DNA from 2 places in the Paenibacillus sp. GCM10027627 genome. Region 2 is predicted to be linked to the other one. Evidence: predicted binding sites of a transcription regulator. Region 2 holds the regulator's gene; the other holds the start of a gene.

Region 1 (14,808 bases), on a different contig from region 2:
CTGGTCGACTCCCCGCCGATGTCGAGAATATCCGCCCCTGCCTGAACCATGGCAACAGCATGCTCCACGGCTTGCTCCACCTGCAAATAACGTCCCCCGTCAGAGAATGAATCGGGCGTCGCATTCAAAATGCCCATAATAAGCGTCCGGCGGCCAAGCTCGAGCTTTACGCCCTCGCCAAGATCATAGGTTCTATTCTGAAAAGTTGGTTTTGGTTTCATTCCTCATCCGTCTCCTCTGGGACAGGCGCTCCCTTTCAGATTTGTATCGCTGCTGCGAACGCCCATCCCCTCTATCATTTAGCTAAGCTTCTGGAAATTGAATATTGCCCTGCTTGTACATCGACTGGCCTGCACTTGCAGTTATCACTCAAGCCCGCACACGCGACGTGTATCCTGCCTATATTTCTCCAACAGGATCATGGTCAAAGCCCCCGCTTCGCCGCTGCCGACCACGACGCTCGACCCGGAAGGGTCCGTCAGCTTGGTCACCGGCACAAGCTCCTGAATGGAGTTTGTCATCCATACCTCATCTGCCGCGAGCAGCTCTTCCCAGCGATAATATCCCTCTTCCGCTTCATATCCCGTTTCGACCGCCAGTTCCAGTAAGCGCTGGCGAGTAATACCCGGCAAAATGCCGGTGCCGACCGCAGGCGTGTGTACAACTCCGCCGCTTGCAAAAAACAGATTGCTGACGATTCCTTCCGCCAGCCATCCCGCTTCCGACAGCATCAAACCCTCAGCACCCGCTTGAACCGCTGGTCCCTCCGACCTTTCTTTGGAATAGCCCGTTAGTTCCCGCTTAGCCAAAATGTTGTTCATATAATGAAGCGACTTGAAACGAACCGTCCCCTCCGGCGTGTTCCTTCTGGTGCGAAGCAAGCAAAGCTGCTTTCCAGCCGGCACAGCACCGCCTCCCGCCGAAGGAAGCTCCTTCACGAGCAGCAAGACGTTTGGCTCTTCATAATCGCCGCTAGGCAACCCAAGGGCGGCTTCGCCCGCGCTGACTGTAAGCCGCACATATCCGTCTTCCAGCCCGTTTGCGGCAAGCAGCTCCCGAGTCCACTGTTCCAGCACTTCTATAGGGGTGTCAAACCGGATGCCGAGCTCCGCGCATCCTCTCTTAAGTCTGTCCATATGCCGATCCAGCAAATACGGCCGTCCGCCGTAAGTGCGAAACGTTTCAAACAGCCCCAGACCGTACAAAAAGCCGTGATCGAATACAGAGATCACAGCTTCGTTAGCGGGTACAATGTTGCCTCTTAAGCCTACTTTCATTGCAGCGTACCCGACCGATGACGCAAAAAGTTGCCTAGCATCTTGTGGCCATGATCAGTAATGATCGATTCCGGGTGGAACTGCAAGCCTTCAATTGCATATTCCTTATGGCGAATGCCCATAATTTCGCCTTCGGCTGTTTCTGCGCTTATTTCTAAACAATCCGGCAACGACTCCCGGCGTACAATCAAAGAATGATAGCGCGTCGCCGTAAACGGAGACTCCAAACCTTCAAAAATCGACTTTCCGTCGTGCAAAATAGACGATGTTTTCCCGTGCATCAGCTTCTCCGCCCGAACAACCTCTCCGCCGAACGCTTGTCCGATGGATTGATGCCCCAAACAGACGCCGAGAATCGGAATTTTCCCTTTAAAATGCTCAATCAGCGACAAGCTGATTCCCGCTTCGTTCGGAGAGCAAGGACCCGGCGAGATCAAAATATGGTCGGGAGCGAGCTCCTCAACGCCAGCCAGATCAATCTCGTCATTCCTTTTTACGACAATTTCTTCCCCAAGCTCGCCTAAATATTGCACCAAATTGTACGTGAACGAATCATAGTTGTCGATTACGAGTATCATGCGCCGCATCTCCCCTAGCCCATTTTTTCGCTATATTGAATCGCTTTCCATAAAGCCTTCGCCTTGCTTATGGATTCGTAATACTCCCTCTCCGGCTCGGAGTCGATCACAATGCCCGCTCCCGCTTGAATATGGACGTCTCCATTTTGAACCGCCATCGTTCTAATAATAATATTAAATTCCATATCGCCGTTATAGTCAATCCATCCTAGCGATCCTGTATACGGCCCTCTGCGGACCGGTTCCAGCTCCTCGATAATTTCCATGGTGCGAATTTTGGGCGCTCCCGTAATCGTGCCGCCCGGGAAAGTCGCCGCGATCACATCGTAAGCGTCTCTGCCCTCGGCCAGCTCTCCGTCCACTTGGGAAACCAAATGCATGACATGCGAATAATATTCGATGACCATTAGTTCCTTCACCTGAACGGTGCCGTAAGCCGAAATCCGGCCCAAGTCGTTGCGCTCTAGATCGACAAGCATAATATGCTCGGCTCGCTCTTTCTCGTTCGTGCGCAGCTCCTCCGCAAACCGGAGATCCTCTTCTTCCGTCCGCCCTCTGCGCCTTGTGCCTGCAATAGGCCTTGTGCCGAGGCGCCGCCCCAACTGCTCGACAAGAAGCTCGGGAGATGCGGAAACCAGCTGGAAATCCGGACATCTTAAAAAGCCCATATACGGCGAAGGGTTGACCAGCCTCAGCCACTCATACAATTCCTCAGGCTTGCTGCCGAGACGACGCGTCTGACGCTGGGACAAGTTCACCTGAAACACGTCTCCTTGGCCGATATACTGCTGGATAGCCTGAACCGCATCCATATACATTTCCTTCGAGGTCGGAGAGGAAATGCCTTCAAGCGAGCTTAGCTCAATATGCAAAGAATCCCGTTCCATCAGCTCAAGCCGCTCCGCTCTGCGATTTTCCGCCCTCGATTTGGCCTTCTCCTCTTCAAACCATGTCAGCCAAAAATCGGACATCCCTTCCGCGCGGGATACCGCTCTATCGTAGACGTCCCTTAACTGCTCCTCTGTCGAATCCAGTTCTATCGGACTATGAACGACGCAATAGACGACATCTTTTTTGAGATCGACAACCCACACCTCATTCATGCGGAGAAACAAATAATCGGGCAGGCCAAGATCGTCCGCCGCCAGTTCAGGCAGCTTCTCGATCGTGCGAATGATATCGTAGCTCCAATAGCCTGCGCAGCCTCCGAGCCACTTCGGTCCGTCCTCGCCGGAGAGGCGCGGTCCGATTCCGTCGCTCATCCAGGAGCGGACGACGTCGAGCGGTTTCCCTTCCCACTTCCTGCATTCCGAAGTTTTCTCTTCTAACGAATGAAAAGATACCGATTCCGCCGTCATCCCTTTGCCTCGAATGACGCTGTCCGGGTGGAGGCCCAAATACGTAAACCTGCCGTCCTTGCCGCTCTCCAGCACAAAGGCGTACGGCGATGCGTCCTCCCAAGCCTCTTCCCATGAAGGAACTCGGCCTTCGCCAAGCCCAATCGGCATCTCCTTCACAAGCGGCAACGTCGTATATTTCCCTTCGGCGCGCCACCGAACCCACTCTTCCCAAGCGGTGACCATCACCTTCAACCCCCGATCATCATGTTTATTTCGCCAGTATACAGAATCGGCGGACAAAAGAAAAGCGCCCCCCAGTCCGAAGAATGGAAGGCCCTTGGTCTTAAGCTGACGCTCATTTATAATATCAATTTAATTAGTTCTCAAAATTGAAAAGCGGCGTGCTTAGGTAACGTTCACCATTGCTCGGCACAACAGCGATTACGCGCTTGCCTTTGCCCAGCTCTTTTGCTACTTTCAAAGCTGCGAAAATAGCTGCGCCGGAGGAAATGCCGCAAAGAATGCCTTCTTCTTTCGCTGCACGGCGTGCATATTCGAAAGCTTCTTCGTTCTCGACTGTAATGACGCCGTCATAGATTTCACGGTTCAAAATATCCGGAACAAAGTTGGCGCCGATGCCTTGAATTTTGTGCGGGCCAGGATTGCCGCCCGACAACAGCGGGGAAGCAGCAGGCTCAACCGCATATACTTTAATGCCCGGGAAATTGCTTTTCAACACTTCGCCAGCGCCGGAAATCGTTCCGCCGGTACCGATACCCGCGATAAAAGCGTCCAATTTGCCGTCCAAGGAATTAATAGCTTCCACGATTTCAGGGCCTGTTGTTTCACGGTGAACTTTAACGTTCGCCTGGTTTTTGAATTGTTGCGGGATGAAATAAGAAGGATTTTCCTGTACAAGCTCTTCCGCTTTGCGTACCGCGCCGTTCATTCCTTCAGAACCTGGCGTAAGCACCAATTCCGCTCCATAAGCGCGAAGCAAATTGCGGCGCTCGATGCTCATCGTCTCCGGCATAACAAGAATCGCTTTGTAGCCTTTTGCCGCTGCTACCAAAGCAAGGCCGATCCCTGTATTTCCGCTTGTAGGCTCTACGATGGTGTCGCCCGGCTTAATAAGTCCTTCTTGCTCAGCGACTTCGATCATGCTGATCGCAATACGGTCCTTTACGCTTGCTCCCGGATTTTGGTACTCCAGCTTAACGTAAATCTCGGCGCTGTCTTCCGGCACGAGACGGTTCAAACGAACGAGTGGCGTATCTCCGATCAGTTCGGTAACGCTTTGTACAATTTTCGCCATGAAATGAAAAGCCTCCTTATTCCGACTAAAATAGTTGGTTTTGACTAATTCCATCTTAACAATGTCCCGATAACGTTGTCAATAGCCTCTTTCCATTTGCTCGCACCATATTCCTATTTTTACATAAAAGAATATGTCTTCTGTCCCTTACTTCAAAATAAGGGCGCCGTATTTTTTCAACAGTCGGTCTTCCGCATCCTCAATCGGCCCGGCCTTCTCCAAAGCGAGCTTCATTCGAAGCCCCTCCAGCAGCAATTGCCCCGTAAGGCCGGAGGTTGTTTTGCGGCCAATCAACTCCAAAATGGCGTAGCCTTGGTCGATGGCGATAGGACCGACGATTTCCGCAATGTCCATTCCTTTGGCCGTGCTTAAAACCAATTCGTCGTAAAACGGATCGTCCGCATCGATTAGTCCCAAATCGCCGCCCGACTCCGCCGTAAACTCGTCAATGGAAAATTGTTTTGCCAGCTCAGCGAAATCGTCTCCATTCTCCAGCTTTTGCAGAAGGTCTTCAGCCTGCTCGATGGTAGAGGTCACTATCCATTGCAAATGAAGCTGCAGCCTTGGCCCGAGCTGACCCGGATTTTCTTCCAAATACCGATCCACCTCTTCATCCGAGACGAGAACGGTATGGGCTGCAATCTTCTCCATTAATAGACGGTAGCGCATTTCATCCAGCACCTGACTTCGGGTCAGCCCTACCTGCTCCTTCATCACGGCAAAAAACCGCTCTTCGCTTTCATATCCTTCCACAGATGCTGCAAGCTCACGGTCCAGCTCCAGATGCGTCACTTCCAGACCTAAGTCCTTCGCTTCCAAATCGATCGCTTTCCGCACCATGATGACTCTAAGCGCGGCATCTCCATGCTGCCTCAGAAGCTCTTGCAGAAGCTGTCCTTTTGAAATGGAGACGCCTCCTATGGAAGCCACCGCCTCCGATTCATCTCCATTCCATAATCCGGAGTCGCCGTCATGCGACCCGCCGCCGGGCTTCTCGGCATTGTGATCATTATCTCTTATTGCCGGAAAAGGCCACACCTTCACCATTACCATGCCTGTGAGGGCAATCATGCATACGGCTTGAAGGATAACGACCGTCTTCAGAACCTCATATCTTTTCATGCGCGGACTGCCTTTCAACTAACGGACTATTTTGATACCTGCTCTACTAAAGCCTCCAACTGGGGACGCTCGAACGTATACGCCTCGTTGCAGAACTGGCAAACGACCTCCGCCTTCCCTTCCTCGCGGATAATGGCTTCAAGCTCCTCTTTGCCTAGACTGATCAACGTTTGCTCCACACGGTCGGTTGAGCACTGGCATTTAAACACAACATCGAGCGTATCGTGGATCACCAAATCTTCTTCGCCAACGACCCATTTAAGCAGATCCTCAGGCGATTCCCCTTGCGCCAGCAGCGTAGTGACTGGAGGCATTGCACCAATCGCCCCCTCCAACCTCGTAATTTCGGCATCAGTGAGGCCCGGCATAAGCTGGACAATAAATCCTCCTGCATGCAGCACGGAGTTGTCTTCGTCCACAAGAACACCCGCTCCGACAGCGGAAGGCGTCTGCTCCGAAACGGCGAAGTAGTACGTAAAGTCCTCTCCAAGCTCGCCGGAAATGATTGGAACGCTGCCGCGGTACGGCTCTTTCAGCCCCAAATCTTTTGTTACATGCACATAACCGGTTGTGCCAACTGCGCCGGCTACATCCAGCTTGCCTTGCTCGTTGCTGCCATGATGCGCTCTAGGATGATCCACATATCCGCGCAGTTCTCCGTCGGCATTGGCGTCTACCAACACTTGTCCGATCGGTCCATCGCCTTTTACTTGAATGGTCAGCTTTTCCTTGCCTTTGAGCATCGCGCCCATCATCGCCCCAATGCTTAGCGTACGCCCAAGCGCAGCGGTAGCCGTCGGCAAAGTGTCATGGCGCTTTCTCAGCTCCTCCACCAAACGAGTGGTCCGCACTGCAAATACGCGGATTTTGCCGCCCCATGCCGTGCCTCTAACCAAATAATCTTTTATTTGTTCTTGCATTCGTTAATGTCCCTCCTGATTCCGTTCGTAAATAATGCGCAGTCCTTCCAGCGTAAGCAGCGGATCCACCTCTTGGATCGTCTCCGACTCTGCCGAAATCAGCTCGGCAAGCCCGCCTGTCGCCACCACTTTGGGAGTGACGCCAAATTCAGCGCGAATCCGGCTGACAATTCCGTCCACTTGCCCCGCATATCCGAAAATAATGCCCGCTTGCATGGACGTAACAGGGTTTCGTCCAATGACGCTTTTGGGCTTGGCCAGCTCAATTCGAGGAAGCTTCGCTGCGCGCTGGTAAAGGGCCTCGGTCGAAATGCCAATGCCGGGCACGATCGCTCCGCCTAGATAATCGCCGTTTGCATCGATATAATCGAAGGTTGTCGCCGTTCCAAAGTCAACTACGATCAGCGGCGTACCGTATTTTTCGATGCCCGCTACGGAATTGACGATCCGGTCCGCTCCGACCTCGCGGGGATTTTCGTAGCGGATGTTAAGGCCCGTCTTCACACCTGGCCCAACAATTAAAGGAGTTTTTCGCACATATTTTAAGCAAAGCTGCTCCAGTGTACGCATAAGCGGAGGAACGACCGAAGAAATAATGACCCCTTCAATTTGATCCATCCGCACTCCGGCGTAACCAAACAAGTTGTGTATGTTGATTCCGTATTCATCCACCGTCGCAGAGCGGTTGGTGCTCAGCCTCCAATGATGCAGAAGCTCTTTGCCCCTATAGATGCCAAGCACAATATTGGTATTGCCAACGTCGATGACAAAAATCACCTACAGCCCCTCCTTTTTTTCATTCAGGTCAAGGCTAATATCGAGTGCTTGGAACGAATAAGTAAGTCCGCCTACGGAAATGACGTCTACACCGCATGAAGCAATGCCGTGAATGGTTTCGAGCGTCACACCCCCGGAAGCCTCTACGATCACGTGGGGAGACCTTCCTTTAATAAGCTTGACCGCCTCTTTCATCCGGTCGTTCGGCATATTGTCCAGCATAATAATGTCCGCTCCGGAGCCAAGCGCCTCTTCTACTTGCGCCAGCGATTCCGTTTCCACCTCGATTTTCATCGTGTGGGGAATTTGTCTACGCGCCGATTGTACCGCTTGTGTAATGCCGCCGGCACCTTTAATATGATTGTCTTTAATCATGACGGCATCGTACAGTCCAAACCGATGATTAGAGCCGCCGCCTATACGCACCGCATATTTCTCCAACATCCGGTGGCCCGGAGTCGTCTTGCGCGTGTCGACCAAACGCACGGGCAGTCCTTGAATGGCATCTATATAAGCTTTCGTTTTGGTGGCTATACCCGACAAACGCTGCATCAAATTAAGCGCCAGGCGCTCGCCCGTAAGCAGGCTGTGGGTTTTTCCTTCCACCTCTATAATTACGGTTCCTTTGGCAACGGCATCGCCATCTTGTACAAAAGAACGGAATTGCAAAGTCGGATCGACTACTTCAAAAACAAGTCGAGCCACAGGAATGCCCGCAATAATACCGTTATCCTTGACATGAATGACAGCCTTCGAACGGGAATCCCTGCTTATCGTCGTTTCCGTCGTAATATCTCCGCTTCCGATATCCTCCGCCAGCCAGCCTCGAATCTTGTCTCGCAAAACGGCGTCATAACCGCCTGTCGTCCATTCATACATTTTCGATCCGCTCCTCGGTCAATCCTTGTGTTCGATGCAGCACAGTATGTTTCCTCCATGCCAAATCATCGCGGGCAGGAAAATCTTCCCGGTAATGCGCCCCGCGGCTCTCTTCCCGGCTAAGCGCCGCTTCCGTCGTCAGCAAAGCGCAGGTCAGCAGGTTGGCGAACTCAAACTCCTCGCGCTGAGTAAGCACCGTCTGAAAAATTGGAAGCTGCCGCTTAAGCTCCTCCTGCCCTTTTTTCAAACCCGATTCGTCCCGTCTCAGGCCAACGTAACGCACCATCACTTTTTGCAGCTTAAGACGCCGCTCTACTACCGCCTGAACAGGCATGGCGCTGCGCTCGGCTTCGCCTGCAAACTCATAACCGCTTCTTGCCTTAAGCGGCGGCAAATCCTGAATTCTCTTCACAATGCGGCGGCCGAATACAATCGCCTCCGAAAGCGAGTTGCTCGCGAGCCGATTGGCTCCGTGAACACCCGTCGACGACACCTCTCCGCACGCAAACAGCCTTTTGATGTTCGTCTCGCCGTTCAAATCCGTCTTTACTCCGCCCATCATATAGTGCATGGCTGGAGCAACCGGAATCCAATCGGAAGTCAGGTCGAGGCCGTATTTTAAACAATATTCGTATATGGTAGGAAAACGATGCTTCACCATCTCCGGCGATTCATGCGTAATATCGATATAAACAAAAGTGGATTTGGTCTCTTCCATCTCGCTGACGATCGCACGGGCGACAATGTCCCTTGGAGCAAGCTCCAACTGCTCATGATATCGCTCCATGAACCTCTCGCCTTTGATATTGCGCAAAACGGCGCCTTCGCCGCGAACCGCCTCCGAAATTAAAAATCTCGGAGCGCCGGGATAACAAAGCGAGGTCGGATGAAATTGAATAAACTCCACATCCCGTATGTATGCGCCGGCACGATAAGCCATGGCGATGCCGTCGCCGGTCGCTACCTCGGGGTTGGTCGTATATCTATACAACTGTCCCGCTCCTCCGGAGCACAAAATGGTTGCTTTGCCCCGTACAAACAATCTTTCGCCTGTCGGCTTTTGTACGATTGCTCCGCAGCATTCACCATCCTGCGTCACGAGATCGATGACGAAATGATCGTCCCACACTTCGATTTTGGGATTAGACACCGCATTTTCGGAAAGCGCTCTTACGATTTCGTAGCCCGTAGCATCGCCATTGGCATGAAGAATGCGGCGCTGGCTGTGAGCCCCTTCTTTGGTCAGGGCATATTCCCCGTTTTCCTGATCGAACTGGGTGCCCATCTTCACGAGGGAGCGTACGCCCTTAGGCCCTTCATGGACCAGCACGTCAACCGCTTCACTGGAACAAAGCCCTGCCCCCGCGATCAAAGTGTCTTGAAGATGGTAAGCCGGAGAATCTTCATCGGATATGACCGCAGCTATGCCGCCCTGCGCGTAGCGAGTGTTGCTGTCGAGCAGCGACTTTTTCGTAATCATCAGCACGCTGTTATGCTCTTCGCTTGAGCGTATAGCGGTAAAAAGACCGGCAATGCCGGCCCCTATAACGATAACGTCTTTATCTACGACGGGCAGCTTGTCCAGCTCCACATCGACTAAATATCTAGGAATCATAGCGGCTCCTCCAGCTTCAAACTTATGTCGGTTTAGCGCCAAGCATAGGAGTAGCGCATGCTACTTCACCAGCAGCATGCGCTCCAATGACAAACGGGCCTTGTCCGCAACGGCAGGCGGAACGTAAATTTGAGGCTGCATCGTCTCCAAAGCTTTAACGAGCTTCTTCAAATTGTTCACCTTCATGTTAGGACATACCAAATATTTCGAAGCGAAATGGAACGTCTTGTTCGGGCTGTCGAGTCTAAGCTGATAACCAGTGCCGTCCTCTGTGCCGACAATAAATTCCTGACAATCGGATTCCTTGCAATATTTAAGAATAGCCGTCGTACTGCCGACAAAATCGCCAAGCTCTACGACTTCCGGACGACATTCCGGGTGAACGACAAATTGCGCATTTGGATATTTGGCTTTCATTTCCTCGACATCCTTAACCGTCAGCATATCGTGGGTGTTGCAATAGCCTTCCCAAATGATCATCTTTTTGTCGGTTTTCTGCTGCACGTAATGGCCAAGGTTTTTGTCCGGCACCCAAATGACTTCGTCGCCTTCGACGGAATTGACTACTTGGACCGCATTCGCCGATGTACAGCAAATATCCGTTTCGGCTTTGATTTCGGCCGAGGAGTTAATATAGGTAACAACTTTAGCGTTAGGATGCTGAGCTTTCAGCTTGCGTAAGCCGTCCACGTTGACCATATCCGCCATCGGGCATCCCGCACGCTCGTCGGGAATAATGACCGTTTTGTTCGGAGCCAAAATTTTAGCGCTTTCGCCCATAAAATGAACGCCGCAAAACACAATCACTTCCGCATCCGTCTGCGCCGCCTTCTGAGCGAGCAGAAAGGAGTCGCCGCGGAAATCCGCCACTTCCTGAATTTCGTCGCGCTGATAATAATGGGCAAGTATAATGGCGTTGCGCTCTTTCTTCAATTGCATCAGCCGTTCACGCAGCTCGCGATTCTGCTCCGCTTTGCGTTCCAGTGCCAGTGCTTCCACGATAGATCCTCTCCTCTTATGAGGGATGGGGCGGTTTGTACGCTTGAGCGCTTATCCGGTCCCATTCCGTTATCCAGCAACAACAACTTTGTGAAATGATGCACAAACTTAGAAAGTCGATTGCCTATAGTTTAAACCAAAAGGGATAAATTCATTTGATTAAGATTTAATTTACACTTGGCAGATGGCTCTGTCAATGGATGTTTCCTCTATTTGCTTACTCTGGCTCGCTAAGCTTAGCCTCGAACGCATCGAATCTGACGCTCCAATATCGCTCATACAGATTTAGCCACTGGGTAGCCGTCTCCATAGTTGAAGCATTCAGTCGGCAATAATGCGTTCTGCCTTGAATGGTGCGCTGCAAAAGCCCCGCAGTCTCCAGTACTTTGACATGCTTGGAGACGGCAGCCAAAGAAATATCGAAGGGATGAGCCAGCTCTGTAACCGTCCTCTCGCCATGCGCCAATAAATGAACAATTTCCCGGCGTGTAGAATCAGACAAGGCGTAAAAAATATCATTTAATCTGTCGTCGCTTCTCATATATTCAACCATATGGTTAACTATAAAACGGAGGGGTCTGAAAGTCAACCTGTTGGTTGAATAATCCAACTCTTTGAACGCTTACACGCCACGGCCATAAAAAAATCGCACCTCCTGCCGTTTGAGACAGAAAATGCGATTTTGTTCATACCTAGCCCTTCGATTAACGCCGCGCCGGATCGTAAGGCTGTCCGAGCGCCGATGGAGCATTGGAACGTCCTACCGCTGCCGCGAGTACAACTAGCGTCAAGACGTATGGAAGCATGTAGAATACTTCCATTGGAATTTGTTTCGAGAAGTCGAACAACTGCGCAAAGTTGCGAATCGCTTGAGCGAATCCGAAGAAAACAGCCGCTCCCGCAAGTCCAAGCGGATTCCATTTGCCGAAAATAAGCGCCGCCAAAGCGATAAAGCCTTGACCGGAAATCGTGTTATGCGCAAAGCTGCTTGTCGTTGTCAAAGTAATCGTCGCACCGCCAAGGCCGGCCAAAGCGCCGCTCAGCATTACGCCGATGTACCGATACTTCGTCACGCTGATGCCGACTGTATCGGCCGAGCTTGGATGCTCGCCCACTGCGCGAAGACGCAAGCCAAACGGTGTTTTGAACAAAACGAACCAGCTGGCAATAACGAGCAAGATGACAAGGTAAGTCGTCGGGTACGCCCGGAAGAAGCCTTCTCCGATAATCGGAATATCCGATAGGAATGGGATCGCTTCTTTCTTAAATACATCCGTCAACTGTCTAGTTTGTGCCGAGCCGTCATAAAGACTTCTTGTAAAGTAGATCGCAACGCCAAGCGCCAAAATGTTGATGACGACGCCAACGACGGTTTGATCGGATTTAAAGGTAATTGTCGCTACCGCATGAAGTAGTGAGAACAATACGCCATAAACGACTGCCGCAAGCAGTCCGATCCATGGAGATGCTCCCCCAAATCCGGCTTGCGACGCGTAGTCGGTCGCTACCGCCGCTGCGAATGCACCCGACACCATCAAGCCTTCAAGCCCGATGTTGACGACGCCGGAACGCTCTGAGAACATTCCGCCAAGCGCTGCAAAAATAAGCGCGGTCGAAAATACGAGCGTAATATTAATGAGCTGGCCTAATACTTCCATTTACGCCGCCTCCTTCCGCTTTTCAGCGCGTTTGCTCATAAACGGCTTAAGGATAAACTTCACGATGCCGTGAGCCGCAACGAAGAAAATAACCGAGCCGATAACGATACGAATAATCTCTTGCGGAACTCCCGCTCCAAAGCTCATGCCGCCCGAGCCATAGCTTAAGCCGCCGAACAGAATCGCCCCAAACAACACGCCAAGCGGAGAGTTGCCGCCCAGAAGCGCAACCGCGATACCGTCGAAGCCATAACCCCAATGTCCAGCCATTATCGTTTGGTTGCCGAATACGCCGAGCACCTCAAACACGCCGCCAAGACCTGCGAACACGCCGCTGATAAACATCGACTTTACAATCGTTTTGTTTACGTTGATGCCCGCATACAGAGCCGCATCCGGGTTGTGTCCAACCGCGCGCAGCTCATAGCCTTGCTTGGTGCGCCACAGCAGCACGTAGAAAATAAGGACGCAAGCAAGCGCAACGAAAGTGCCCCAGTGCATTCTCGCTTTGTCCGTCAGTTCAATCAGCCAGTCAATAGACATAAGCGCCGATTCGTGAACCGGTCTCGATTTCTGTTGACCCGGCTCCAGCAAAAATTTCGCTACAATATAGTTCGCCAAATAAAGAGCGATCCAGTTAAGCATGATGGAGGAGATAACTTCGTTTACTCCGCGCTTTGCTTTCAAATAACCGACAATGCCCGCCCATAGGCCGCCGAACATTGCGCCGACCAGAATGGCCAGCGGGCCGTGGATAAACCATGGCAGTTCGAACAATACGCCAACAAGAGTAGCGCCGGTCATGCCCATAATAAACTGACCTTCCACACCGATGTTAAAGAGGCCTGTACGGAAAGCAAAGGCTACCGCAATACCCGTAAAGATCAAAGGCGTAATCGCCCGGATCGTCTCGCCCATATGGTAAGGACTTCCCACTACCCGTTCAAAAAGAGAGCTATATGCCAGTATCGGATTATAGCCTCCTGCCAACATGGCAATGGCGCCAATCAATAATCCGAGCACGATGGAGACGATCGGAACGAGGATCGATCTTTCACCATTAAATATTTTTTTCAAAGTTTCCATAGACGCCTAGCTCCTTCCGCCGTGTTCGGAATCGGTATTGCCCGCCATAAGCAGACCCAAACGCTCATCGTCCCGATGGTCGGCGTCGACCTCTCCGACAAGCTTGCCTTCATACATAACCGCAATCCGGTCGGACAGTGCGTATAGCTCGTCCAGCTCGAAGGATACCAGAAGAATGGCTTTCCCTTCATTCCGCGCCTCAACAAGCCGCTTATGCACGAACTCGATCGCTCCGATATCAAGGCCGCGAGTCGGCTGTACCGCAATGATGAGTTCAGGGTCCTTGTGAATTTCGCGCGCAATGATAGCCTTCTGTTGGTTACCGCCTGACAAAGCGCGGGCAGGAGTATGGATGCCGGACAAGCGCACATCAAACTCCTTAACCAACTTGTCCGCAAGACTATCCATCGCTTTAAAATCGATCAAACCGGACTTCCCGTATTCCGGCTTGAAATACGTATTCAGAATAATGTTTTCGCTAACGGAAAAGTCGAGCACCAAGCCATGCTTATGACGATCCTCTGGGATATGCCCTACCCCGGCAACCGACACTTCTCTAGGAGAAGCGTTAGTTAGGTCTTTGCCGCTTAGCTTCACGCTTCCGCCTTGAGCTTTGCGCATGCCGGTAATGGCATAAATGAGCTCGCTTTGTCCATTTCCGTCAACGCCTGCAATACCAAAGATTTCTCCAGCGCGAACCTGGAACGTCGTTCCGTCGAGCGCCATTTTGCTCTGGTCGCCCTTCATCTGAAGGTTGTCCACGGACAACACGACGTCGCCCGCTTGGCGCTTTGTCTTCTCCACTTGGAAGTTAACGTCGCGGCCAACCATAAGCTCTGCAAGCTGACGCTCGTTTGTTTCGGTCGTCTTCACCGTGCGGATCACTTTGCCGCGGCGAATGACCGTTACGCTATTGGACAACGCCATAACTTCTTTAAGCTTATGCGTAATAATAATGATCGACTTGCCTTCGGCCGCAAGATTACGAATAATTTCGATCAGCTCTTCAATTTCCTGTACCGTAAGTACGGCAGTCGGTTCGTCGAAAATGACGATTTCGGCGCCCCGATATAACGTTTTCAAAATTTCGACCCGCTGCTGCATGCCTACCGTTATATCTTGAATCCGCATTTGCGGATCTACTTTCAGACCATATCGCTCGGAAATCTCTTTTACCTTCTGATTGGCGAGCTTGTAATCAATGGACATTCCTTTTTTCGGCTCGTCGCCAAGCACGATATT
Region 2 (14,808 bases):
TTTCGACGCCGGATTTTTGAACGGAGCGCTTGATCGTTGCGGCTACATGCCTTTTACGGGAAGAAGGCTGGATACCATTGAGCTGTTGCGCATTTTGTATCCATCCATTACTACTTATCAGCTCGGAGCCGTTGCCGAGTTATTCGGGGTTCCTCACTTGAATCATCATCAAGCCGACAGCGATGCTATGGCAACGGCTTTAATTTTTATTGAAATGGTCAAAAAATTGCGCTCGATGCCGCTGCTTACTGTGCAGCGGCTATCTGCATTGATCGATGAAAGCAAGGATTTGCATTGGTATTTGAAACAAAATGAGCGGATAATCGAACAACAAACCGTGTTTGATTCGGCGGAGTTTGATTATTATCGGCAATTTGCGTTAAAAGCGAAAGAGTGGAGCGAAGAGAAGCCACCAAGGCAAAACGAAGCTGGAGAAGAGCAAAATAATAGCTTGTCCGGCGTCACTTTCGACGATTATTTATCTCAAGTTAGAGAACGCTTTCAGCAAAAGTTTGATCATTATGAAGAACGTCAAGCCCAAACTGCGATGTTCCATGAAGTTTATGAATCGTTGTCCCAAGATAAGCATCTTCTTATTGAAGCTGGCACGGGCACAGGCAAATCGATGGGTTACTTGATTCCAGCCTTGTACTACAGCATTCAAAGCAAAAGCAAAATAGTGGTCAGCACTCATACCATTAATTTGCAAGAGCAGCTTAGACATCGCGATTTGCCGCTGCTTGGGGAAGTGCTCCCGTTTCCGTTCAAAGCGGCGATTTTTAAAGGCAGAGGCAATTATTTATGTTTAAGAAAATTTGAAGGCAAATTGAATACAGGAGATATGTCTTCTCCTATCGAAGATGGAATGACGGCAGCTCAAATGGTCGTATGGCTCAGTGAAACGGAAACGGGTGATCAAGAGGAACTTAATTTCGGCAGCCGAGGCGCCGATTTTTGGTCGACGGTGGCAAGCGATGCCGATTCCTGTTTAAACAGGGCTTGTCCTTGGTTTAAGCGATGCTATTATCACCGTGCCAAACACGAAGCCAATATCGCTGATGTTTGCATTACAAACCATTCGATGCTGTTTACGGACGTTCAGGCGGATCATCGCTTGCTTCCGACCTACAGTCATTTAATTATCGATGAGGCCCATCATGTAGAAGAGGTAGCGGGAAAACATCTAGGCATTGGCGTTCATTATCTTTCGATGATACAAGCGGTGCAGCGGCTTTATAAAGACCATCGTTCTGGTTTGCTTCCTTCGCTGAAATTCAAGCTTCAAAACGAAGATGACGAGCATTCCTCTGCTTGGGTGGAGACCATTGATACGGTTATTCCGATTTTTCAAGAAATCAAGGAAAATTGGGACAAGCTGTTTGAGCTTCTATACGGCTTTGCCGCTCAATCAGCGGACAGCTTGGGAGAAAATGGCGCGCTCGTAAAGCGAATTAGCAAAGACGAGGTTCCGCAGGGCTGGGACGATGCTTTGACGGCGGAAAACAATGTACATGTGGAATTGATGCGCGTCGTTAAAACGGTCGAGAAGCTAGTCAACGATGTGAAGGACAGAGTCGATGATTTGTCCGTTCAAGCGGCGATTACCGATTTGAACGGAGCTTTGCGCGATTTGAATCGGATCAAGGAAGAATTGAGGCTGTTTGCCAAGCTGGAAGATCAGGACTTTGTTTATTGGATGGAAGCCAGCACGGCATACCGATCTCGTTCTATGCAGCTTTATGCGGCCCCCGTTGATGTGAGCGGACAGCTTCGAAAATTTTTCTTTGACGTAAAAGACAGCATCGTAATGACATCTGCCACTCTTACAGTACAAAAAAGCTTCCAATATGCAGAGGAGCAGCTTGGTCTTCGTGGCTATGAAGAACAAGGACGATTGCGCAGCGTGCTGCTGCCGTCCCCGTTTCATTATCGCGAGCAGGCGCTTGTCGTCATTCCGCGCGATTTTCCGGTATTGAAAGGCGCTTCGGTCGATGACGACTATTTGGAAAAACTGGTGCAGTCCCTCTCTGATGCGGCAGTGCAGACAAAGGGCAGAATGCTTGTATTGTTTACATCCTACAAAATGTTGAGGCAAGTATACGACCCGCTTAAGCTGAAGCTTGACGAAGCAGGGATTGGCTTGCTAGGCCAAGGGATCGACAGCAGCAATCGGACTAAGCTGACACGGCGTTTCCTTCAGCAGCCGGAGACGGTGCTGCTTGGGACGAGCAGCTTTTGGGAAGGAGTCGATATTCCTGGCGAAGGGTTGATCTGCCTTGCGATTGTCAGGCTGCCATTCCAGCCGCCTAATCACCCGCTCCTCGAAGCGAAAGCGGAGCTGCTTCAACGGCAGAAGCAAAATCCGTTTATGAAGCTTTCCATTCCGCAAGCCGTCATCCGTTTTAAACAAGGGTTTGGCAGATTGGTTCGGACGGCGAAAGATAAAGGAATTGTCATCATTTACGATACCAGAGTTATCGATACTTATTATGGTAAACATTTTCTTTATTCGCTGCCCGGACCCAAAATCGAAACGATGCATACGGCGCAAATGGTATCGCGGATGAAAGAATGGCTTGCAGAGACGGCAGCGGAAACGGGCAATGAAAAACGGCTTGCGACTTTGGTGGAGGAGGAATAGATATTCATGAAGCATGCAAAAATATCGGAGGCCGTTGTCAGACGCCTCCCCATCTACCTGCAGGTGCTTAACGAGCTGTATGCTCGCGAAATTCAGACGGTTTCCTCTCAAGAGCTTGGCTTAAAGCTGGATTTAAATCCGGCGCAAATCCGCAAGGATCTTGCCTATTTTGGAGAATTTGGCCGCAAGGGGATCGGCTATGACGTTGTTTACCTGATTGAAAAAATTCGGCAAATTTTAAAAGTGAATCAAACCATTAAAGTGGCGCTTGTTGGTGCCGGTAACTTAGGACTAGCTTTGTGCAATTACAATAAGTATTCCAAGGACAACATGCAAATATCGGCGGTGTTCGATGTTCACCCTGGCAAAGTGGGCTCCCAGATCAACAATTTGATTGTACAGCCGATGAGCCGCTTGACCCAAGTGGTGAAGGAGCAAAATATTCGAATCGGAATCATTACCGTCCCGGCCTTTGAAGCGCAAAACGTAGCCAATCAATTTGTGGAAGCAGGCGTGGAAGGCATTCTTAACTTTGCTCCGGCTATTTTGCGCGTACCGGACGATGTCCGCATTCAAAATGCCGATTTTACTCGCGAGTTGCTTAGCTTGGCCTACTACTTGAATCATGAAGGAGATGGAACGGATGAAACAGCTGTGGATTAAAAACGGTTTGTTCGTAACCATGAACGACGCGGCGAAAACCTTTAAAGGTCATATGATCGTTACGGGGGACCGAATTACATACATAGGCGAGCAGGAGCCGCAGCAAGTGAACGCTGATGCGGAAATTGTGGACGGCAGCCGACTTGTCTTTATGCCCGGACTAATTAATACGCATGGTCACGCGGCGATGACGCTGCTGCGCGGATTTTCCGACGATCAGAACCTGCAAGTTTGGCTGGAGCAAAAAATGTGGCCGATGGAGGCCAAATACGTCAATGCCGACACAAGAGCAGGTAGCGCGCTTGCCATTATTGAAATGCTTCGCAGCGGAACGACCGCTTTTGTAGACATGTACGACCGCATGGATCAAGTGGCGCAAATGACGGAGCAGTCCGGCATTCGCGGTATTTTGACGCGCGGAGTAATCGGTTTGTGCTCGGAACAGGAGCAAAAGGCGAAGCTGAACGACGCCATCTCTTTCGCACGCGACTGGCATGGCAAAGCGGATGGCCGAATTTCCGCGATGCTGTCGCCGCATGCGCCTTATACTTGCCCGCCAGCTTATATCGAGGAGTTTGTAAAAGCGGCGCATGATCTAAATTTGCCTTTGCATACGCATATGTCGGAGACAAAAGCCGAAGTGGAGCAAAACGTGCGCGATTACGGAGTAAGGCCTGTGGAGCATCTTGACCGTCTAGGCTTTTTCTCCCGTCCTGCGCTTGTCGCCCATGCGGTTCATTTGACGGACGAAGAAATTGCGCTGCTGGCGGACCGCGGCGTATCCGTTTCTCATAATCCGGTAAGCAATTTGAAGCTGGCAAGCGGCATAGCGAGAGTGCCGGAGCTATTGAAGGCTGGAGTTAAAGTGTCTTTAGGCACAGACAGCGTAGCCAGCAACAATAACTTGGATTTGTTTGAAGAAATTCGTTTTTCAGCTTTGCTGCACAAAGGCATCTCCGGCGATCCGACGGCAATTCCGGCTTGGGAAGCTTTGAAGCTGGGAACGGCTTATGGAGCGGAAGCGATCTGGCAGGCGGAATCCATCGGACAACTAAAAGAAGGTATGAAAGCCGATTTTATTGCCATCGATTTGGATCAGCCACATTTTTATCCGCTAACGGACATCGTGTCGCATCTCGTTTATTCCGGTTCCGGACGCGACGTCAAGCATGTATGGGTAGACGGGCGTCAAGTGTTGAAGAACGGTCAATGCACGTTTATGGATGAAGAAAAAATTCGTTATGATGCGCAAGCAAGCTTTGAGCGTCTATTGAGGGGCTAAATGCGCGCGGTCGAAAAGAAACGTCCTCCGTTTATGACGCCTAAACGCTGGATTTGGCTGAGCGTTGCCATTTTCGTTACATTAGCCGTATGGTTTGGCCTCTATTTCAGAGATATTCAATCGCCAAGGTGGTCGGAGTTCGAAACGGCGCGCCAAAACGCTTTAGATTCGGGCGAACTTGCTTCTATAGAAGAAATGTATAAGCATGTGTGGGAGAAAACGACTTGGATTGCCGAAGGTTCAAGCGAAGACGGGAACCTCGCTTATTTGTTCCAAGATGAAGAGAAAAAAGTGCTGGCCGTCGTAGACGGACAATCCGTCGCTTCTAAAGAAGCGTTGGAAGCCAAATTTAAAGCGGATCATCCCGATGCCGAATTGCTTCGGATTAGTCCGGGAATGTTCCGCGAAGCTCCGGTATGGGAAGTTTATTATCGTTTTCCGGATAACGGGAACAGACGGCATGCCTATAACTTTTATACGTTTGACGCCAAAGCGGATTTGCTGGAAACCTATAAGCTTACAACCAAAACGGGACCATAATGGTCCCGTTTCCTGTTTTTACACCGACAAATGAACGTTCTAACATGATATACTATCGTATAGCAAATGATATATACATTCATATAGATTATAAAACAGGAGGGAATCATCTAATGAGAAAGCCTCGTGTTATTCCTATAGTTGTCACCATAGTTGTATCTGCGGCCGCATTGTTTGGCGGATGGACGGTTTATAAGCAAGCGGCCGTGGCGGCGCCTTTGTCGGATGCTCTGCAAAACGTTCCGGGTGTTGTAAAAGCGGAGAAACCGGCAATCAGTCAAGATAAAGTGCAGGTGTCGGTTGAGCTTTCCCAGGAAGCTAGTTTAAAGGAAGTTTACGCAGCGATAGGCAAAAAGAGCAATGAGGTTGCAGCGGGCAAGCAGCTGGCTGTAGACATTAAGTCGAAAGAGGACAAACGGTTGGACGGACTATGGCAAAAAGCGCTGTTTGAAGTAGCCGAAGCGATGGAAACTAAGACGTATTCGGACATTCCAAAAACGATGGATCGAGTGGTTGCCGGACAAGCTGGCGTACAAGCTAAGACGGAAATGGACGAAACGAATGTGTACATCACACTTGTGAGCGGTCAAGACGCAAAGTTTATTGTTTTGCCAAGAACACCGAACAAACTGGGGGTGTGGGGCAATGCGTAAGTACGGACTTGAAATGGCGATCGGATTCGTTCCGGTACTGCTTTTGTTTTTGCTTGTTTTAGGCGTTAACGTATTGCCGGTTTTATTTTTGGCCGCGATCGGAGGCGCCGTTTTTTATACGGCAAGAGGGAGAGGCAAACTTGCCGCGTTTCCCGGTGGCAAAGGGAGAAACGAAGTCGCTCCCACCTCTTTTACGTTTGAACAAATTGGCGGTCAAGAGCGAGCCAAAGGGGAGCTTGTTGAGGCGCTAGATTTTTTGGTGAAGCGGGAGCAAATTGAAAAGCTGGGGATTCGGCCTCTCAAAGGCATTTTGCTGGCGGGACCTCCGGGAACCGGGAAAACGCTGCTTGCCAAAGCGGCTGCGCAATATACAGACTCCGTCTATTTGGCGGCATCCGGCAGCGAATTTGTGGAAATGTACGTTGGCGTCGGCGCGGGCCGCATTCGCGATTTGTTTAAAGAGGCGCGCACAAAAGCGAAAAAATTGGGCAAAAGCAGCGCAGTTATTTTTATCGATGAGATTGAAGTGATCGGGGGCAAACGGGACGGCGGCCAGCATCGCGAGTACGATCAGACGCTGAATCAACTGCTTACAGAAATGGACGGCATACACGCAAACGAATCGCCGCGTATATTGATTATCGCCGCAACCAACCGCAAGGAAATGCTCGATAGCGCGCTGCTTCGTCCAGGGCGGTTCGATCGGCATATCGGCGTTGACTTGCCGGACAAAAAAGGACGCCTCCATATTTTGAACATACATGCGGACAATAAGCCGATTGCACAGTCAGTAAATCTGGAGCGGATTGCCGAGCAGACGTACAGCTTCTCAGGCGCTCAGCTGGAGTCGGTAATGAACGAGGCGGCGATTTATGCGCTGCGGGAACAGTCGGCCGAAATCGGGGAGCGTCATATGACGATGGCGATTGACAAAGTGATGCTGGGAGAAAAGACTGATCGGGAAACGACGCAGGAGGAGCGTGAGCGGGTCGCGCTGCATGAACTGGGTCACGCCATTATGGCAGAGCTTGTAAGGCCGGGAAGCGTCTCTCAGGTCGCTCTCTCGCCGCGAGGCGGGGCGCTGGGGTACGTCAGGCATCAGCCAGCCAAAGATCACTATTTGTATACGACTCCGTTTCTCCATGGTCAAATTATGATCGCGCTGGGCGGAGCGGCAGCGGAAGAGTTATTTTACGGCAACCGCAGCACAGGTTCCAGAGGAGATTTCGAGCAGGCGGTAGGCATCGTTAAAACGCTTGTGGAATCCGGGCTTACTCCGCTCGGCATTATCGATGCATCTATGATGACTCCGGATAAATGGGCGGACATTACGAAGTCCGTGCTGGATGAATTAATGGAGAAGACGGGTGGCATGCTGAAAGAGAAAAAAGCATTGTTCGAATCGTCGCTTGCTATTTTACTGAAGGAAGAAAGTTTGGACGGAGAATCGTTTAGAGCTTTGATGAAAGGGCATGAAGCGGCCTGAATTCGTGTCAACAATATTACAATTTAAAGGCGGACCCCGCGTCCGCCTTCTCTTTTGCCTCAAAAACGTTATAATAAGATTTGAAACTATCTAGAGGGAGCAATTGCATCAATGATTAAGAAAGTTGGAGTTATCGGTATTGGTACTATGGGACAAGGCATTGCAGAGATGCTTGCATCGAAAGGGCTGGATGTCTATGTGCTAGAGCGTTCCGAGGAGCGTCTTGCCTACGGATTGCAAATGATTGAAGTAAGTTTGGATAAACAAATCGAAAAATGGGCTCTGACCGGAGCCGAAAAGAAACTGATTCAATCCAAAATTCACGAGACGAGAGAGTATAAGGAACTTGCGGACTGCGAGCTCATTATCGAGACGATCTCGGAAGATTTGGATGCAAAAAAAGAAGTGTTCCAGCAATTGGACGCCATTTGCGGAGAAAACACGATTCTTGCGAGCAACACGTCGACGCTCAGCTTGACAGAGCTGGCCAGCGTAACGAGTGTGCCTGATCGTGTAATCGGCCTTCATTTTATATATCCGGTTTTCAAAATCGATTTGGTTGAAATCGTTCGCGGGCTGAAGACATCCGACGATACGTTCAAGAAGACAAACCATTTTGTTGAAGAAACGATTCAGAAAAAAGGCGTTATGGTTTTCGAATCGCCAGGTTTTGTAACGACCCGTCTGATCTGCCTGTTTATTAACGAGGCGCTGCATGTTTTGGAAGAAGGCGTCGCATCTGCAGAAGACATCGACAACGCAATGCGGATCGGCTACTCGTTCCAGCATGGGCCGTTCGAAATGGCTGACCGCTTCGGACTTGATTCGGTGCTTGCCGCGCTGGAGCGCATGTTCCGCGAATATGGAGAATTGAAATACCGTCCATCCATCGTGTTGAAAAAAATGGTACGCGCTGGTCACTTAGGCGCCAAAACGGGAGTCGGCTTTTTCCAATACGATAAGGATGGGGATCGGATCTAATGAAAGTTCTAGTTATTAATGCAGGAAGTTCGTCTTTGAAATATCAGCTTTATGACATGAGAAACGAAAGCGTGCTTGCGAGCGGCCGTGTCGAAAGAATCGGCATGGATTCCTCTATTGTGACGCATGAGCCGGCGGGCAAACCGGAAGTTAGCAATGTTAGCGAAATTTTGGAGCATGTAACCGCCGTTAAGCGCGTTATTGACATGCTGACACATAAAGAACATGGCGTGCTGGAATCGATGAGCGAAATTGATGCGGTTGGACATCGAATCGTTCATGGCGGCGAGGTGTTTAAAGGTTCAGTACTTGTGACACAGGAAGTGAAGCAGGAAATTCGCCGTTTGTTCGATCTTGCGCCTCTGCATAACCCGGCGCATATGATGGGCATTTCCGCGGTTGAAGCCAATATGCCTGGCGTTCCGCAGGTCGTTGTATTTGATACGGCATTCCATCAGACGATGCCTAATACGTCTTATTTGTACCCGATTCCGACTGTGCTTTATCGCCGCCACAAAATTCGCCGCTACGGCTTCCATGGCACCTCGCATGCTTATGTAAGCGACAAGGCGGCGCGTTATTTGGGCAAACCTTTGGAGTCGCTGAAGATGGTGACTTGCCATATCGGCAATGGCGCAAGCTGCGCAGCTATTTTGGATGGCAAATCGTTCGACACGAGCATGGGCATGACGCCTCTTGAAGGGTTAATGATGGGAACGCGAAGCGGTGATATCGACCCTGCGATTGTACCGTTTGTCATGAACAAAGAAGAGCTTACGCTTGGCGAAGTCAACTCTATGCTTAACAAGCATAGCGGCATGCTGGCCATTTCCGGCATCAGCAGCGATATGCGCGAAGTGACGGAAGCGATGAACGATGGCGACAAAAATGCCAAGCTGGCATTTGACATGTACACCTATCGTCTTAGAAAATATGTCGGCGCTTATGCCGCTGGAATGAACGGCATTGATGTTATCGTATTTACGGCAGGCGTAGGGGAGAACGCCCCGATTGTGCGTCAAGCGGTATGCGAGGGCCTGTCCTTCCTCGGAATAGAGATCGACAACGAGCTGAATGCGCAAAGAAGCAAAGAAGCAAGAGAAATTTCAACGCCGGCATCCCGCGTGAAAGTGCTGGTTGTTCCAACAAACGAAGAGCTGCTTATTGCACGGGATACGTATTCCATCGTTAATGCCGCCGCTTCTAAGGAAGTTTAATATCGTTTTTTATAGATGAGGGGAGAGGCCTGGTTTGAACGACGAGATTTGGAAGGCGTATTCGCACGGAATGGCTGCGGCATACGGCGAAGGCGGCGTTTACATTCCGGGCCTTTTGCTGCGCTGCTACAACAGCTTGGGGCTTTCGGATTCGGAAGCCCTGTTGCTTTTGAACATTATGCAGTATGCGCAAAACGAGCGGAACGACTTCCCGACGCCGGAGGAATTGGCAGGGAGAATGGGAGTAACCGTCCGTCAGGTCGGAGGATGGCTGGGCCGGCTCATGAAGGAAGGTTATTTAACCATCGACGATTATGTGGATGAGGTGACCGGTCTTCAAGCTGAACGCTACAATTGGAACGGCTGGCTCATGAAGGCGGCCGAATGGCTGGCAGCATCGAAGCGCGAAGCCAAAAAGGCGGGAAAGCAGTCGGAGCCAGCAGCTCCCAAATTATCGGCGATAAGCTTATTCACCGTATTCGAACAGGAATTTGGGAGATTGCTTTCGCCGATGGAATGCGAAACGATTACGATATGGCTTGATCAGGACGGCTATACCGAAGAAATCATTTTATTCGCATTAAAGGAAGCTGTATTCGCGGGCAAGCTAAGCTTGCGCTATATCGACCGCATCTTGTATGACTGGAGCCGCAACCGGATTACGAACGCGGAAGAGGCAAGAGCTCATTCCCAGCGTTTTTACGGCGGGCAGTCATAAGTTGGTTTGAAAGCATAATGAAGGGGATGTCCACGGGACCGCATGTAGTAGCGGCCTTTGGGACATCCCCTTCATCTATTTAGATGATGATGGCTGATTTAATAAATTCGTTTTAGAAGCTCATAAACCTCTTCAATCGTGAGACCAAACGATTTGTAAAAGGCGGTATCGACGGCCATCTGCTGAAGAATCATTTCATTACGTTTATGAAGCATTTGTTCGGCCGTTAAATCAGCGACAAAACATCCTTTGCCGGTTACCGTATAAATCAATCCGTGACGTTCGAGTTCCTCCCATGCCTTTTTGACGGTAATAATACTAATGCGAAGCTCGGTTGCCGCCTGACGGATCGGGGGCAGACTATACCCGCTTTCAAGCTCGCCATTTAAAATTTGGGAACTGATTTGTTCAAAAAGCTGCTGATAAATAGGTTTATCAGAATTATTCAAAATTGCAATGTCCATTATATTTCCACTTTCTGAAACCGTTTGATGGCAATATAATACGCGATTATCGTAAATATCGCAAATATGGCGATGCCGGCTGCCAGAATAGGAAGATGGACCGCTAAATTATCCATACCGCTTCCTTTAAATAGATCAAACACTTTTGAGTTTTGCAAGCCGATCCATTCTGCTCCCCCAGCAAACAATATAGCAGCTGTAATGGATGCGCCTGCTGCCACGCCGTATTTATACGCTGTCTTGTAGTACATCGTTATGAAAACAAGGTTGAAAATCGCGAGCATGACGAACGTGAGTCCCCAAAAACCGAAAGAGGGGGCGAAAAAAGTATAATCTAAATTGGGATACAAGCGCAGCGATATTAGGCCAAAGATGATAGCAACACCAATGTGCAGTAATTCCAAAAGGACGATAAAGACCACTCTTGCTTTTACAAAGTCTTTTTTAGTAATGGGCAGAATGCTTGAAAAAATTAAGTCATTATGTGATTTATAGCCTGCAAACATGTTCGGTATCGTAATAAAACAAAAGTAGAGGGTAACGAGGAAATAGAGCCAAGAAGGAATGAGCATTAAAGCGCCTGTTAAAAAAGGCATAATAAAAAAGAAAGGGTGGACTCCCAGCTTTAACTCTTTAACTAACAAGTTATACATAATGATCCTCCTTTTTCGAGCAATAAATCATAATCTCTTCTAGATTCGGAACGGTTGATTTTATATCTAGAGATGGATCAAAGTCTTTGGTATGAATTAAGCCCGAAAAGCCAAAAGAGCTTGTTTTGTAAGAGATTAACTGGTTTTTAACGGAATCTAATTGTTCTTTCCTGCCATTAAGCAAGCGATACGTATCGATAAAATCTTCTTTTTCCGCACTATTGATAATTTGACCATTATGGATGTAGGTAATATAATCCGCACATTTTTCCAAGTCGCTCGTGATGTGGGTGGAAAACAGGATACTAATTTCTCCGTCTTGCACCAGCTCCCGAAAAATATCAAGCAAATTGTCTCTGGCAACGGGATCAAGCCCGCTTGTCGGTTCGTCCAAAATAAGCAGTTTTGCGCCATGTGACAAAGCAATAGCCAAGCTGTATTTGACTTTCATGCCGGTAGATAATTCGTTGATTTTTTTGTCTTCAATCAGGCTGAATTTTTTTAAATACTTGTAGTAAATATCATCATCCCAATTGGTGTAAAATCTTTTGATCACGCTTGTTAATGTTTTGATTTTGCTGCGGGTATAGAAATTGATATCTCCAAATGCCGAGCCCATTTCTTGCTTCAATTGGAGCTCTTGCTCAGCCATACTTTTGCCTAAAATGTGAATTTCTCCGCTGTCCACATGAATTAAATTCAAAATGGACTTGATGGTCGTTGTTTTCCCAGCGCCATTGGCTCCGATAAACCCCATAATATAGCCCTTCTCGAGTTGAAATGATACGTTCTTAAGATGAAAATGCTCATATTTTTTGCTTATATTTTTAATATCTAAAGCCAGCATATCGTTTCCTCCACTCTCAAATTGTGTATGTTGTGTATGCACAATATAACATTGCGTTTACTGTATGTCAATTCCTTTTTAGGGATTCGAATTTGCGTTTCAAGTCATGATTATTTTTGAAAGATTTAAAAGTGATATGATATGATATAGTGCTTTGAAATGTAGATAAAGATTTGGGTTGGGAGGACCTTGCATGTACCGGGTAGCGGTTTGCGATGACGAGGAAAAACAAAGAGAGCTTGTGAAAAGTATGTTAATTGCATTATCGGTAAAGGCAAATATCGATTTTGAAATTCAATTATTCAGCTCGGGTGAGCAGCTCTTATCCCACTATGAGCAAGGGGAGCCTTCATTCCATATTTTGATTTTAGATATCGAAATGAGCGGAATAAACGGGATTCAAACCGCTCGAAAAATTAGAGGCTTAAAAAAACTGGATGAAGGAATCATTTTTTTGACCAGCTATCCTGAATATATGGTGGAAAGTTTTGATGTGATGACCTTTCAATATTTGATTAAGCCTGTTGCTCCTTCCGTTATGGAGGAGAAGATCATTAAGCTCTGCCAATATTTTAAGTCTCTTGATAAAAAATTTATGATCATTAAATCGGGCTATGATGAAGTCGTCCTTAAGCATGATGACCTCATTTGCATTGAAGCGGCCAAAAGCTTAACGATGAAAAGCAAACTCATTTTTACGGCAACTAATGGAACCTATGAAAGCAAAGGGATTATTTCTGAATATGCATCGGCCTTGAGGGACCATAGCTTTTTGCAAATTCATCGGTCTATCATTATCAATCTGCTTCATGTTAGGAAGTTTTCCAGCGGAGAGGTGCATATGGCGAGTGGATTGGAATTGCCGATCGGCCGATCCAAAATAAAAGAGGTCAAAGATGTTTACACCAAATATATGATCATGAAGGTCGGTAGCTATGATTCAAAATAATTGGCCTATTGTCCTTTTCGTAGTGCTTGTAATGGGCGTTCAGTTAAATTTTTATTTTAATTCGGTGTTCGGCAAATTCGCTCAAAAGAGGAATCGATTTATTTATTTTGCCATTTTCGGATTGATCGATTATATCTATTTGACGACGACTGCTTTCAGCCCCGTCCTTTCATCGTTAATCACTATTATTATGATTATTAGTGTTGCGCAATCTTATCTAGTTGAGATGAAATTAAAAATTGTTTTTTCTATATTGTTTGCTGTTTTATTTACTATCGTAAATTTTATTTCCGTTTATATGATTCATACTTTCGATTCTGTCGACTTCAGCATTCTTAAACCTATTAAGGAGCAAGTGCAAATTGCTCATACAAAAGCGATCATTCTCGATTGTCTGATCATGTTTCCTGTCATTCAGATCATAAGACTCGTTAAAAAACGTAGAAGTATTACTTTGCCTTATCGATACTACGCGTTATTTTTGGTCATTCCCGCTATGAGTATTTACCAGCTAAGTATTATAACTTACATGAATTTTTATTATTTTATCTCTAGCATAACATTTCTTTTTTTAAATATTATGATTGTTTATCTTTTTGATTCGATTATTGACAAGTTTCAATTCATGCATGAAAATGATCGGCTTCAAAAGCAAATGGACTACCAGGATGCGAATTATGAAAAGGTTGTTCATAGCTTTAAATCGATTAAAAGAATTATTCATGATACGAATCAACAGTTTTTGTATATTGAAGAATGTATTAGAAGAAATGAGCTGGTATCCGCAGTTGAACATATTAAAACGACATTAAATAAAGTCGAAGACGCCTATCAACGAGTGAATACTGGGAATCTGGTCATTGATGCTCTTGTCACCAATACGCTGAACATCGGACAAGCCAACGGCATTAAAATAGATACCAAGTTGAGTTTAAACGTACATCCAATTGCTATCGACCGTTATGACTTATGCGTTGTAATTGGAAATATGCTGGACAACGCAATGGAAGCTTCCAAAAGGGTGAAAATTGCGGAAGACAGGTATATTCTTATCAAGATACACTCTACCGAGTCGAGTCTTCTCATTCAAATCTTAAATCGGACGGATCATGAAGAAACTCAACTGCGCAGCGAAAAGCCAGAACCGGAGTTTCACGGAATCGGTTTAACCAATATAGCTAGAATTTGCGACAAATATGGCGGACATATGAAAATTGAAACGAACCATAAACAATTTAACAACATGGTTCTTCTTCCGTTTAACGAAACAATCCTTACACAGCAGCATGCTGTTTAGGGATTGTTTTTTTCGTTTCAGGCCGTTTTTCTATAAAAGCGTCTATTTCTTTGTATGCTTTATTCAGCACTTTCAAGCAATCTATTTAATGGAGGTAGAATTTATGAGAAAAAAGATTTTAGGGTTTATGAGCGCTTTGCTTATCGCCATTCCGGTCATTCCGGCGTCTGCTGAGCCGGCCTCTTCCTCGGTCGAACAAAAGGCAAAGGTGTTGGCCTCGAAAATGGTGTCCGATTATGGTGTAAGCGGGATTCAGTACGCAATCCGGGATCACGGGTCCATCGTTTTATCTGGCAGCGCCGGTGTAAAAGACAAAGCGACTAAGGCGCCGATAACGAAAGACACGATGTTTGGAATTGGTTCAACGAGCAAAATGTACGTGACGGCCGCAGCGATGAAACTGGCCGATGCCAAAAA

The links. Region 2 encodes Rex, which represses fermentation and respiration genes when NADH is low (regulators of the CRP and FNR family bind a similar motif). Its sites were predicted from a motif close to TTGTGAAATATTTCACAA; they were not measured.
Region 1: the regulator Rex is predicted to act here: its motif matches at 10,911-10,928, upstream of nadA (quinolinate synthase NadA).

What each region holds. Positions count from the first base shown of each region.
Region 1 covers NZ_JBHTHB010000012.1:49,426-64,233, reverse strand. Annotated here, with positions in the region: gene folP (dihydropteroate synthase) at 1-221, opposite strand, end outside; gene ACFQZE_RS24215 (aminotransferase class IV) at 366-1,277, opposite strand; gene pabA (aminodeoxychorismate/anthranilate synthase component II) at 1,274-1,855, opposite strand; gene ACFQZE_RS24205 (anthranilate synthase component I family protein) at 1,870-3,438, opposite strand; gene cysK (cysteine synthase A) at 3,572-4,510, opposite strand; gene ACFQZE_RS24195 (peptidylprolyl isomerase) at 4,658-5,632, opposite strand; gene hslO (Hsp33 family molecular chaperone HslO) at 5,659-6,552, opposite strand; gene ACFQZE_RS24185 (type III pantothenate kinase) at 6,556-7,329, opposite strand; gene nadC (carboxylating nicotinate-nucleotide diphosphorylase) at 7,330-8,208, opposite strand; gene nadB (L-aspartate oxidase) at 8,201-9,823, opposite strand; gene nadA (quinolinate synthase NadA) at 9,884-10,822, opposite strand; gene ACFQZE_RS24165 (ArsR/SmtB family transcription factor) at 11,040-11,363, opposite strand; gene ACFQZE_RS24160 (ABC transporter permease) at 11,527-12,480, opposite strand; gene ACFQZE_RS24155 (ABC transporter permease) at 12,481-13,566, opposite strand; gene ACFQZE_RS24150 (ABC transporter ATP-binding protein) at 13,573-14,808, opposite strand, start outside.
Region 2 covers NZ_JBHTHB010000001.1:612,155-626,962, forward strand. Annotated here, with positions in the region: gene dinG (ATP-dependent DNA helicase DinG) at 1-2,641, shown strand, start outside; gene ACFQZE_RS02925 (redox-sensing transcriptional repressor Rex) at 2,648-3,304, shown strand; gene ACFQZE_RS02930 (amidohydrolase) at 3,285-4,586, shown strand; gene ACFQZE_RS02935 (hypothetical protein) at 4,587-5,126, shown strand; gene ACFQZE_RS02940 (hypothetical protein) at 5,240-5,779, shown strand; gene ACFQZE_RS02945 (AAA family ATPase) at 5,772-7,265, shown strand; gene ACFQZE_RS02950 (3-hydroxyacyl-CoA dehydrogenase family protein) at 7,377-8,246, shown strand; gene ACFQZE_RS02955 (acetate kinase) at 8,246-9,463, shown strand; gene ACFQZE_RS02960 (DnaD domain protein) at 9,498-10,181, shown strand; gene ACFQZE_RS02965 (GntR family transcriptional regulator) at 10,280-10,645, opposite strand; gene ACFQZE_RS02970 (ABC-2 transporter permease) at 10,645-11,298, opposite strand; gene ACFQZE_RS02975 (ABC transporter ATP-binding protein) at 11,291-12,145, opposite strand; gene ACFQZE_RS02980 (LytR/AlgR family response regulator transcription factor) at 12,339-13,094, shown strand; gene ACFQZE_RS02985 (GHKL domain-containing protein) at 13,081-14,391, shown strand; gene ACFQZE_RS02990 (serine hydrolase domain-containing protein) at 14,495-14,808, shown strand, end outside.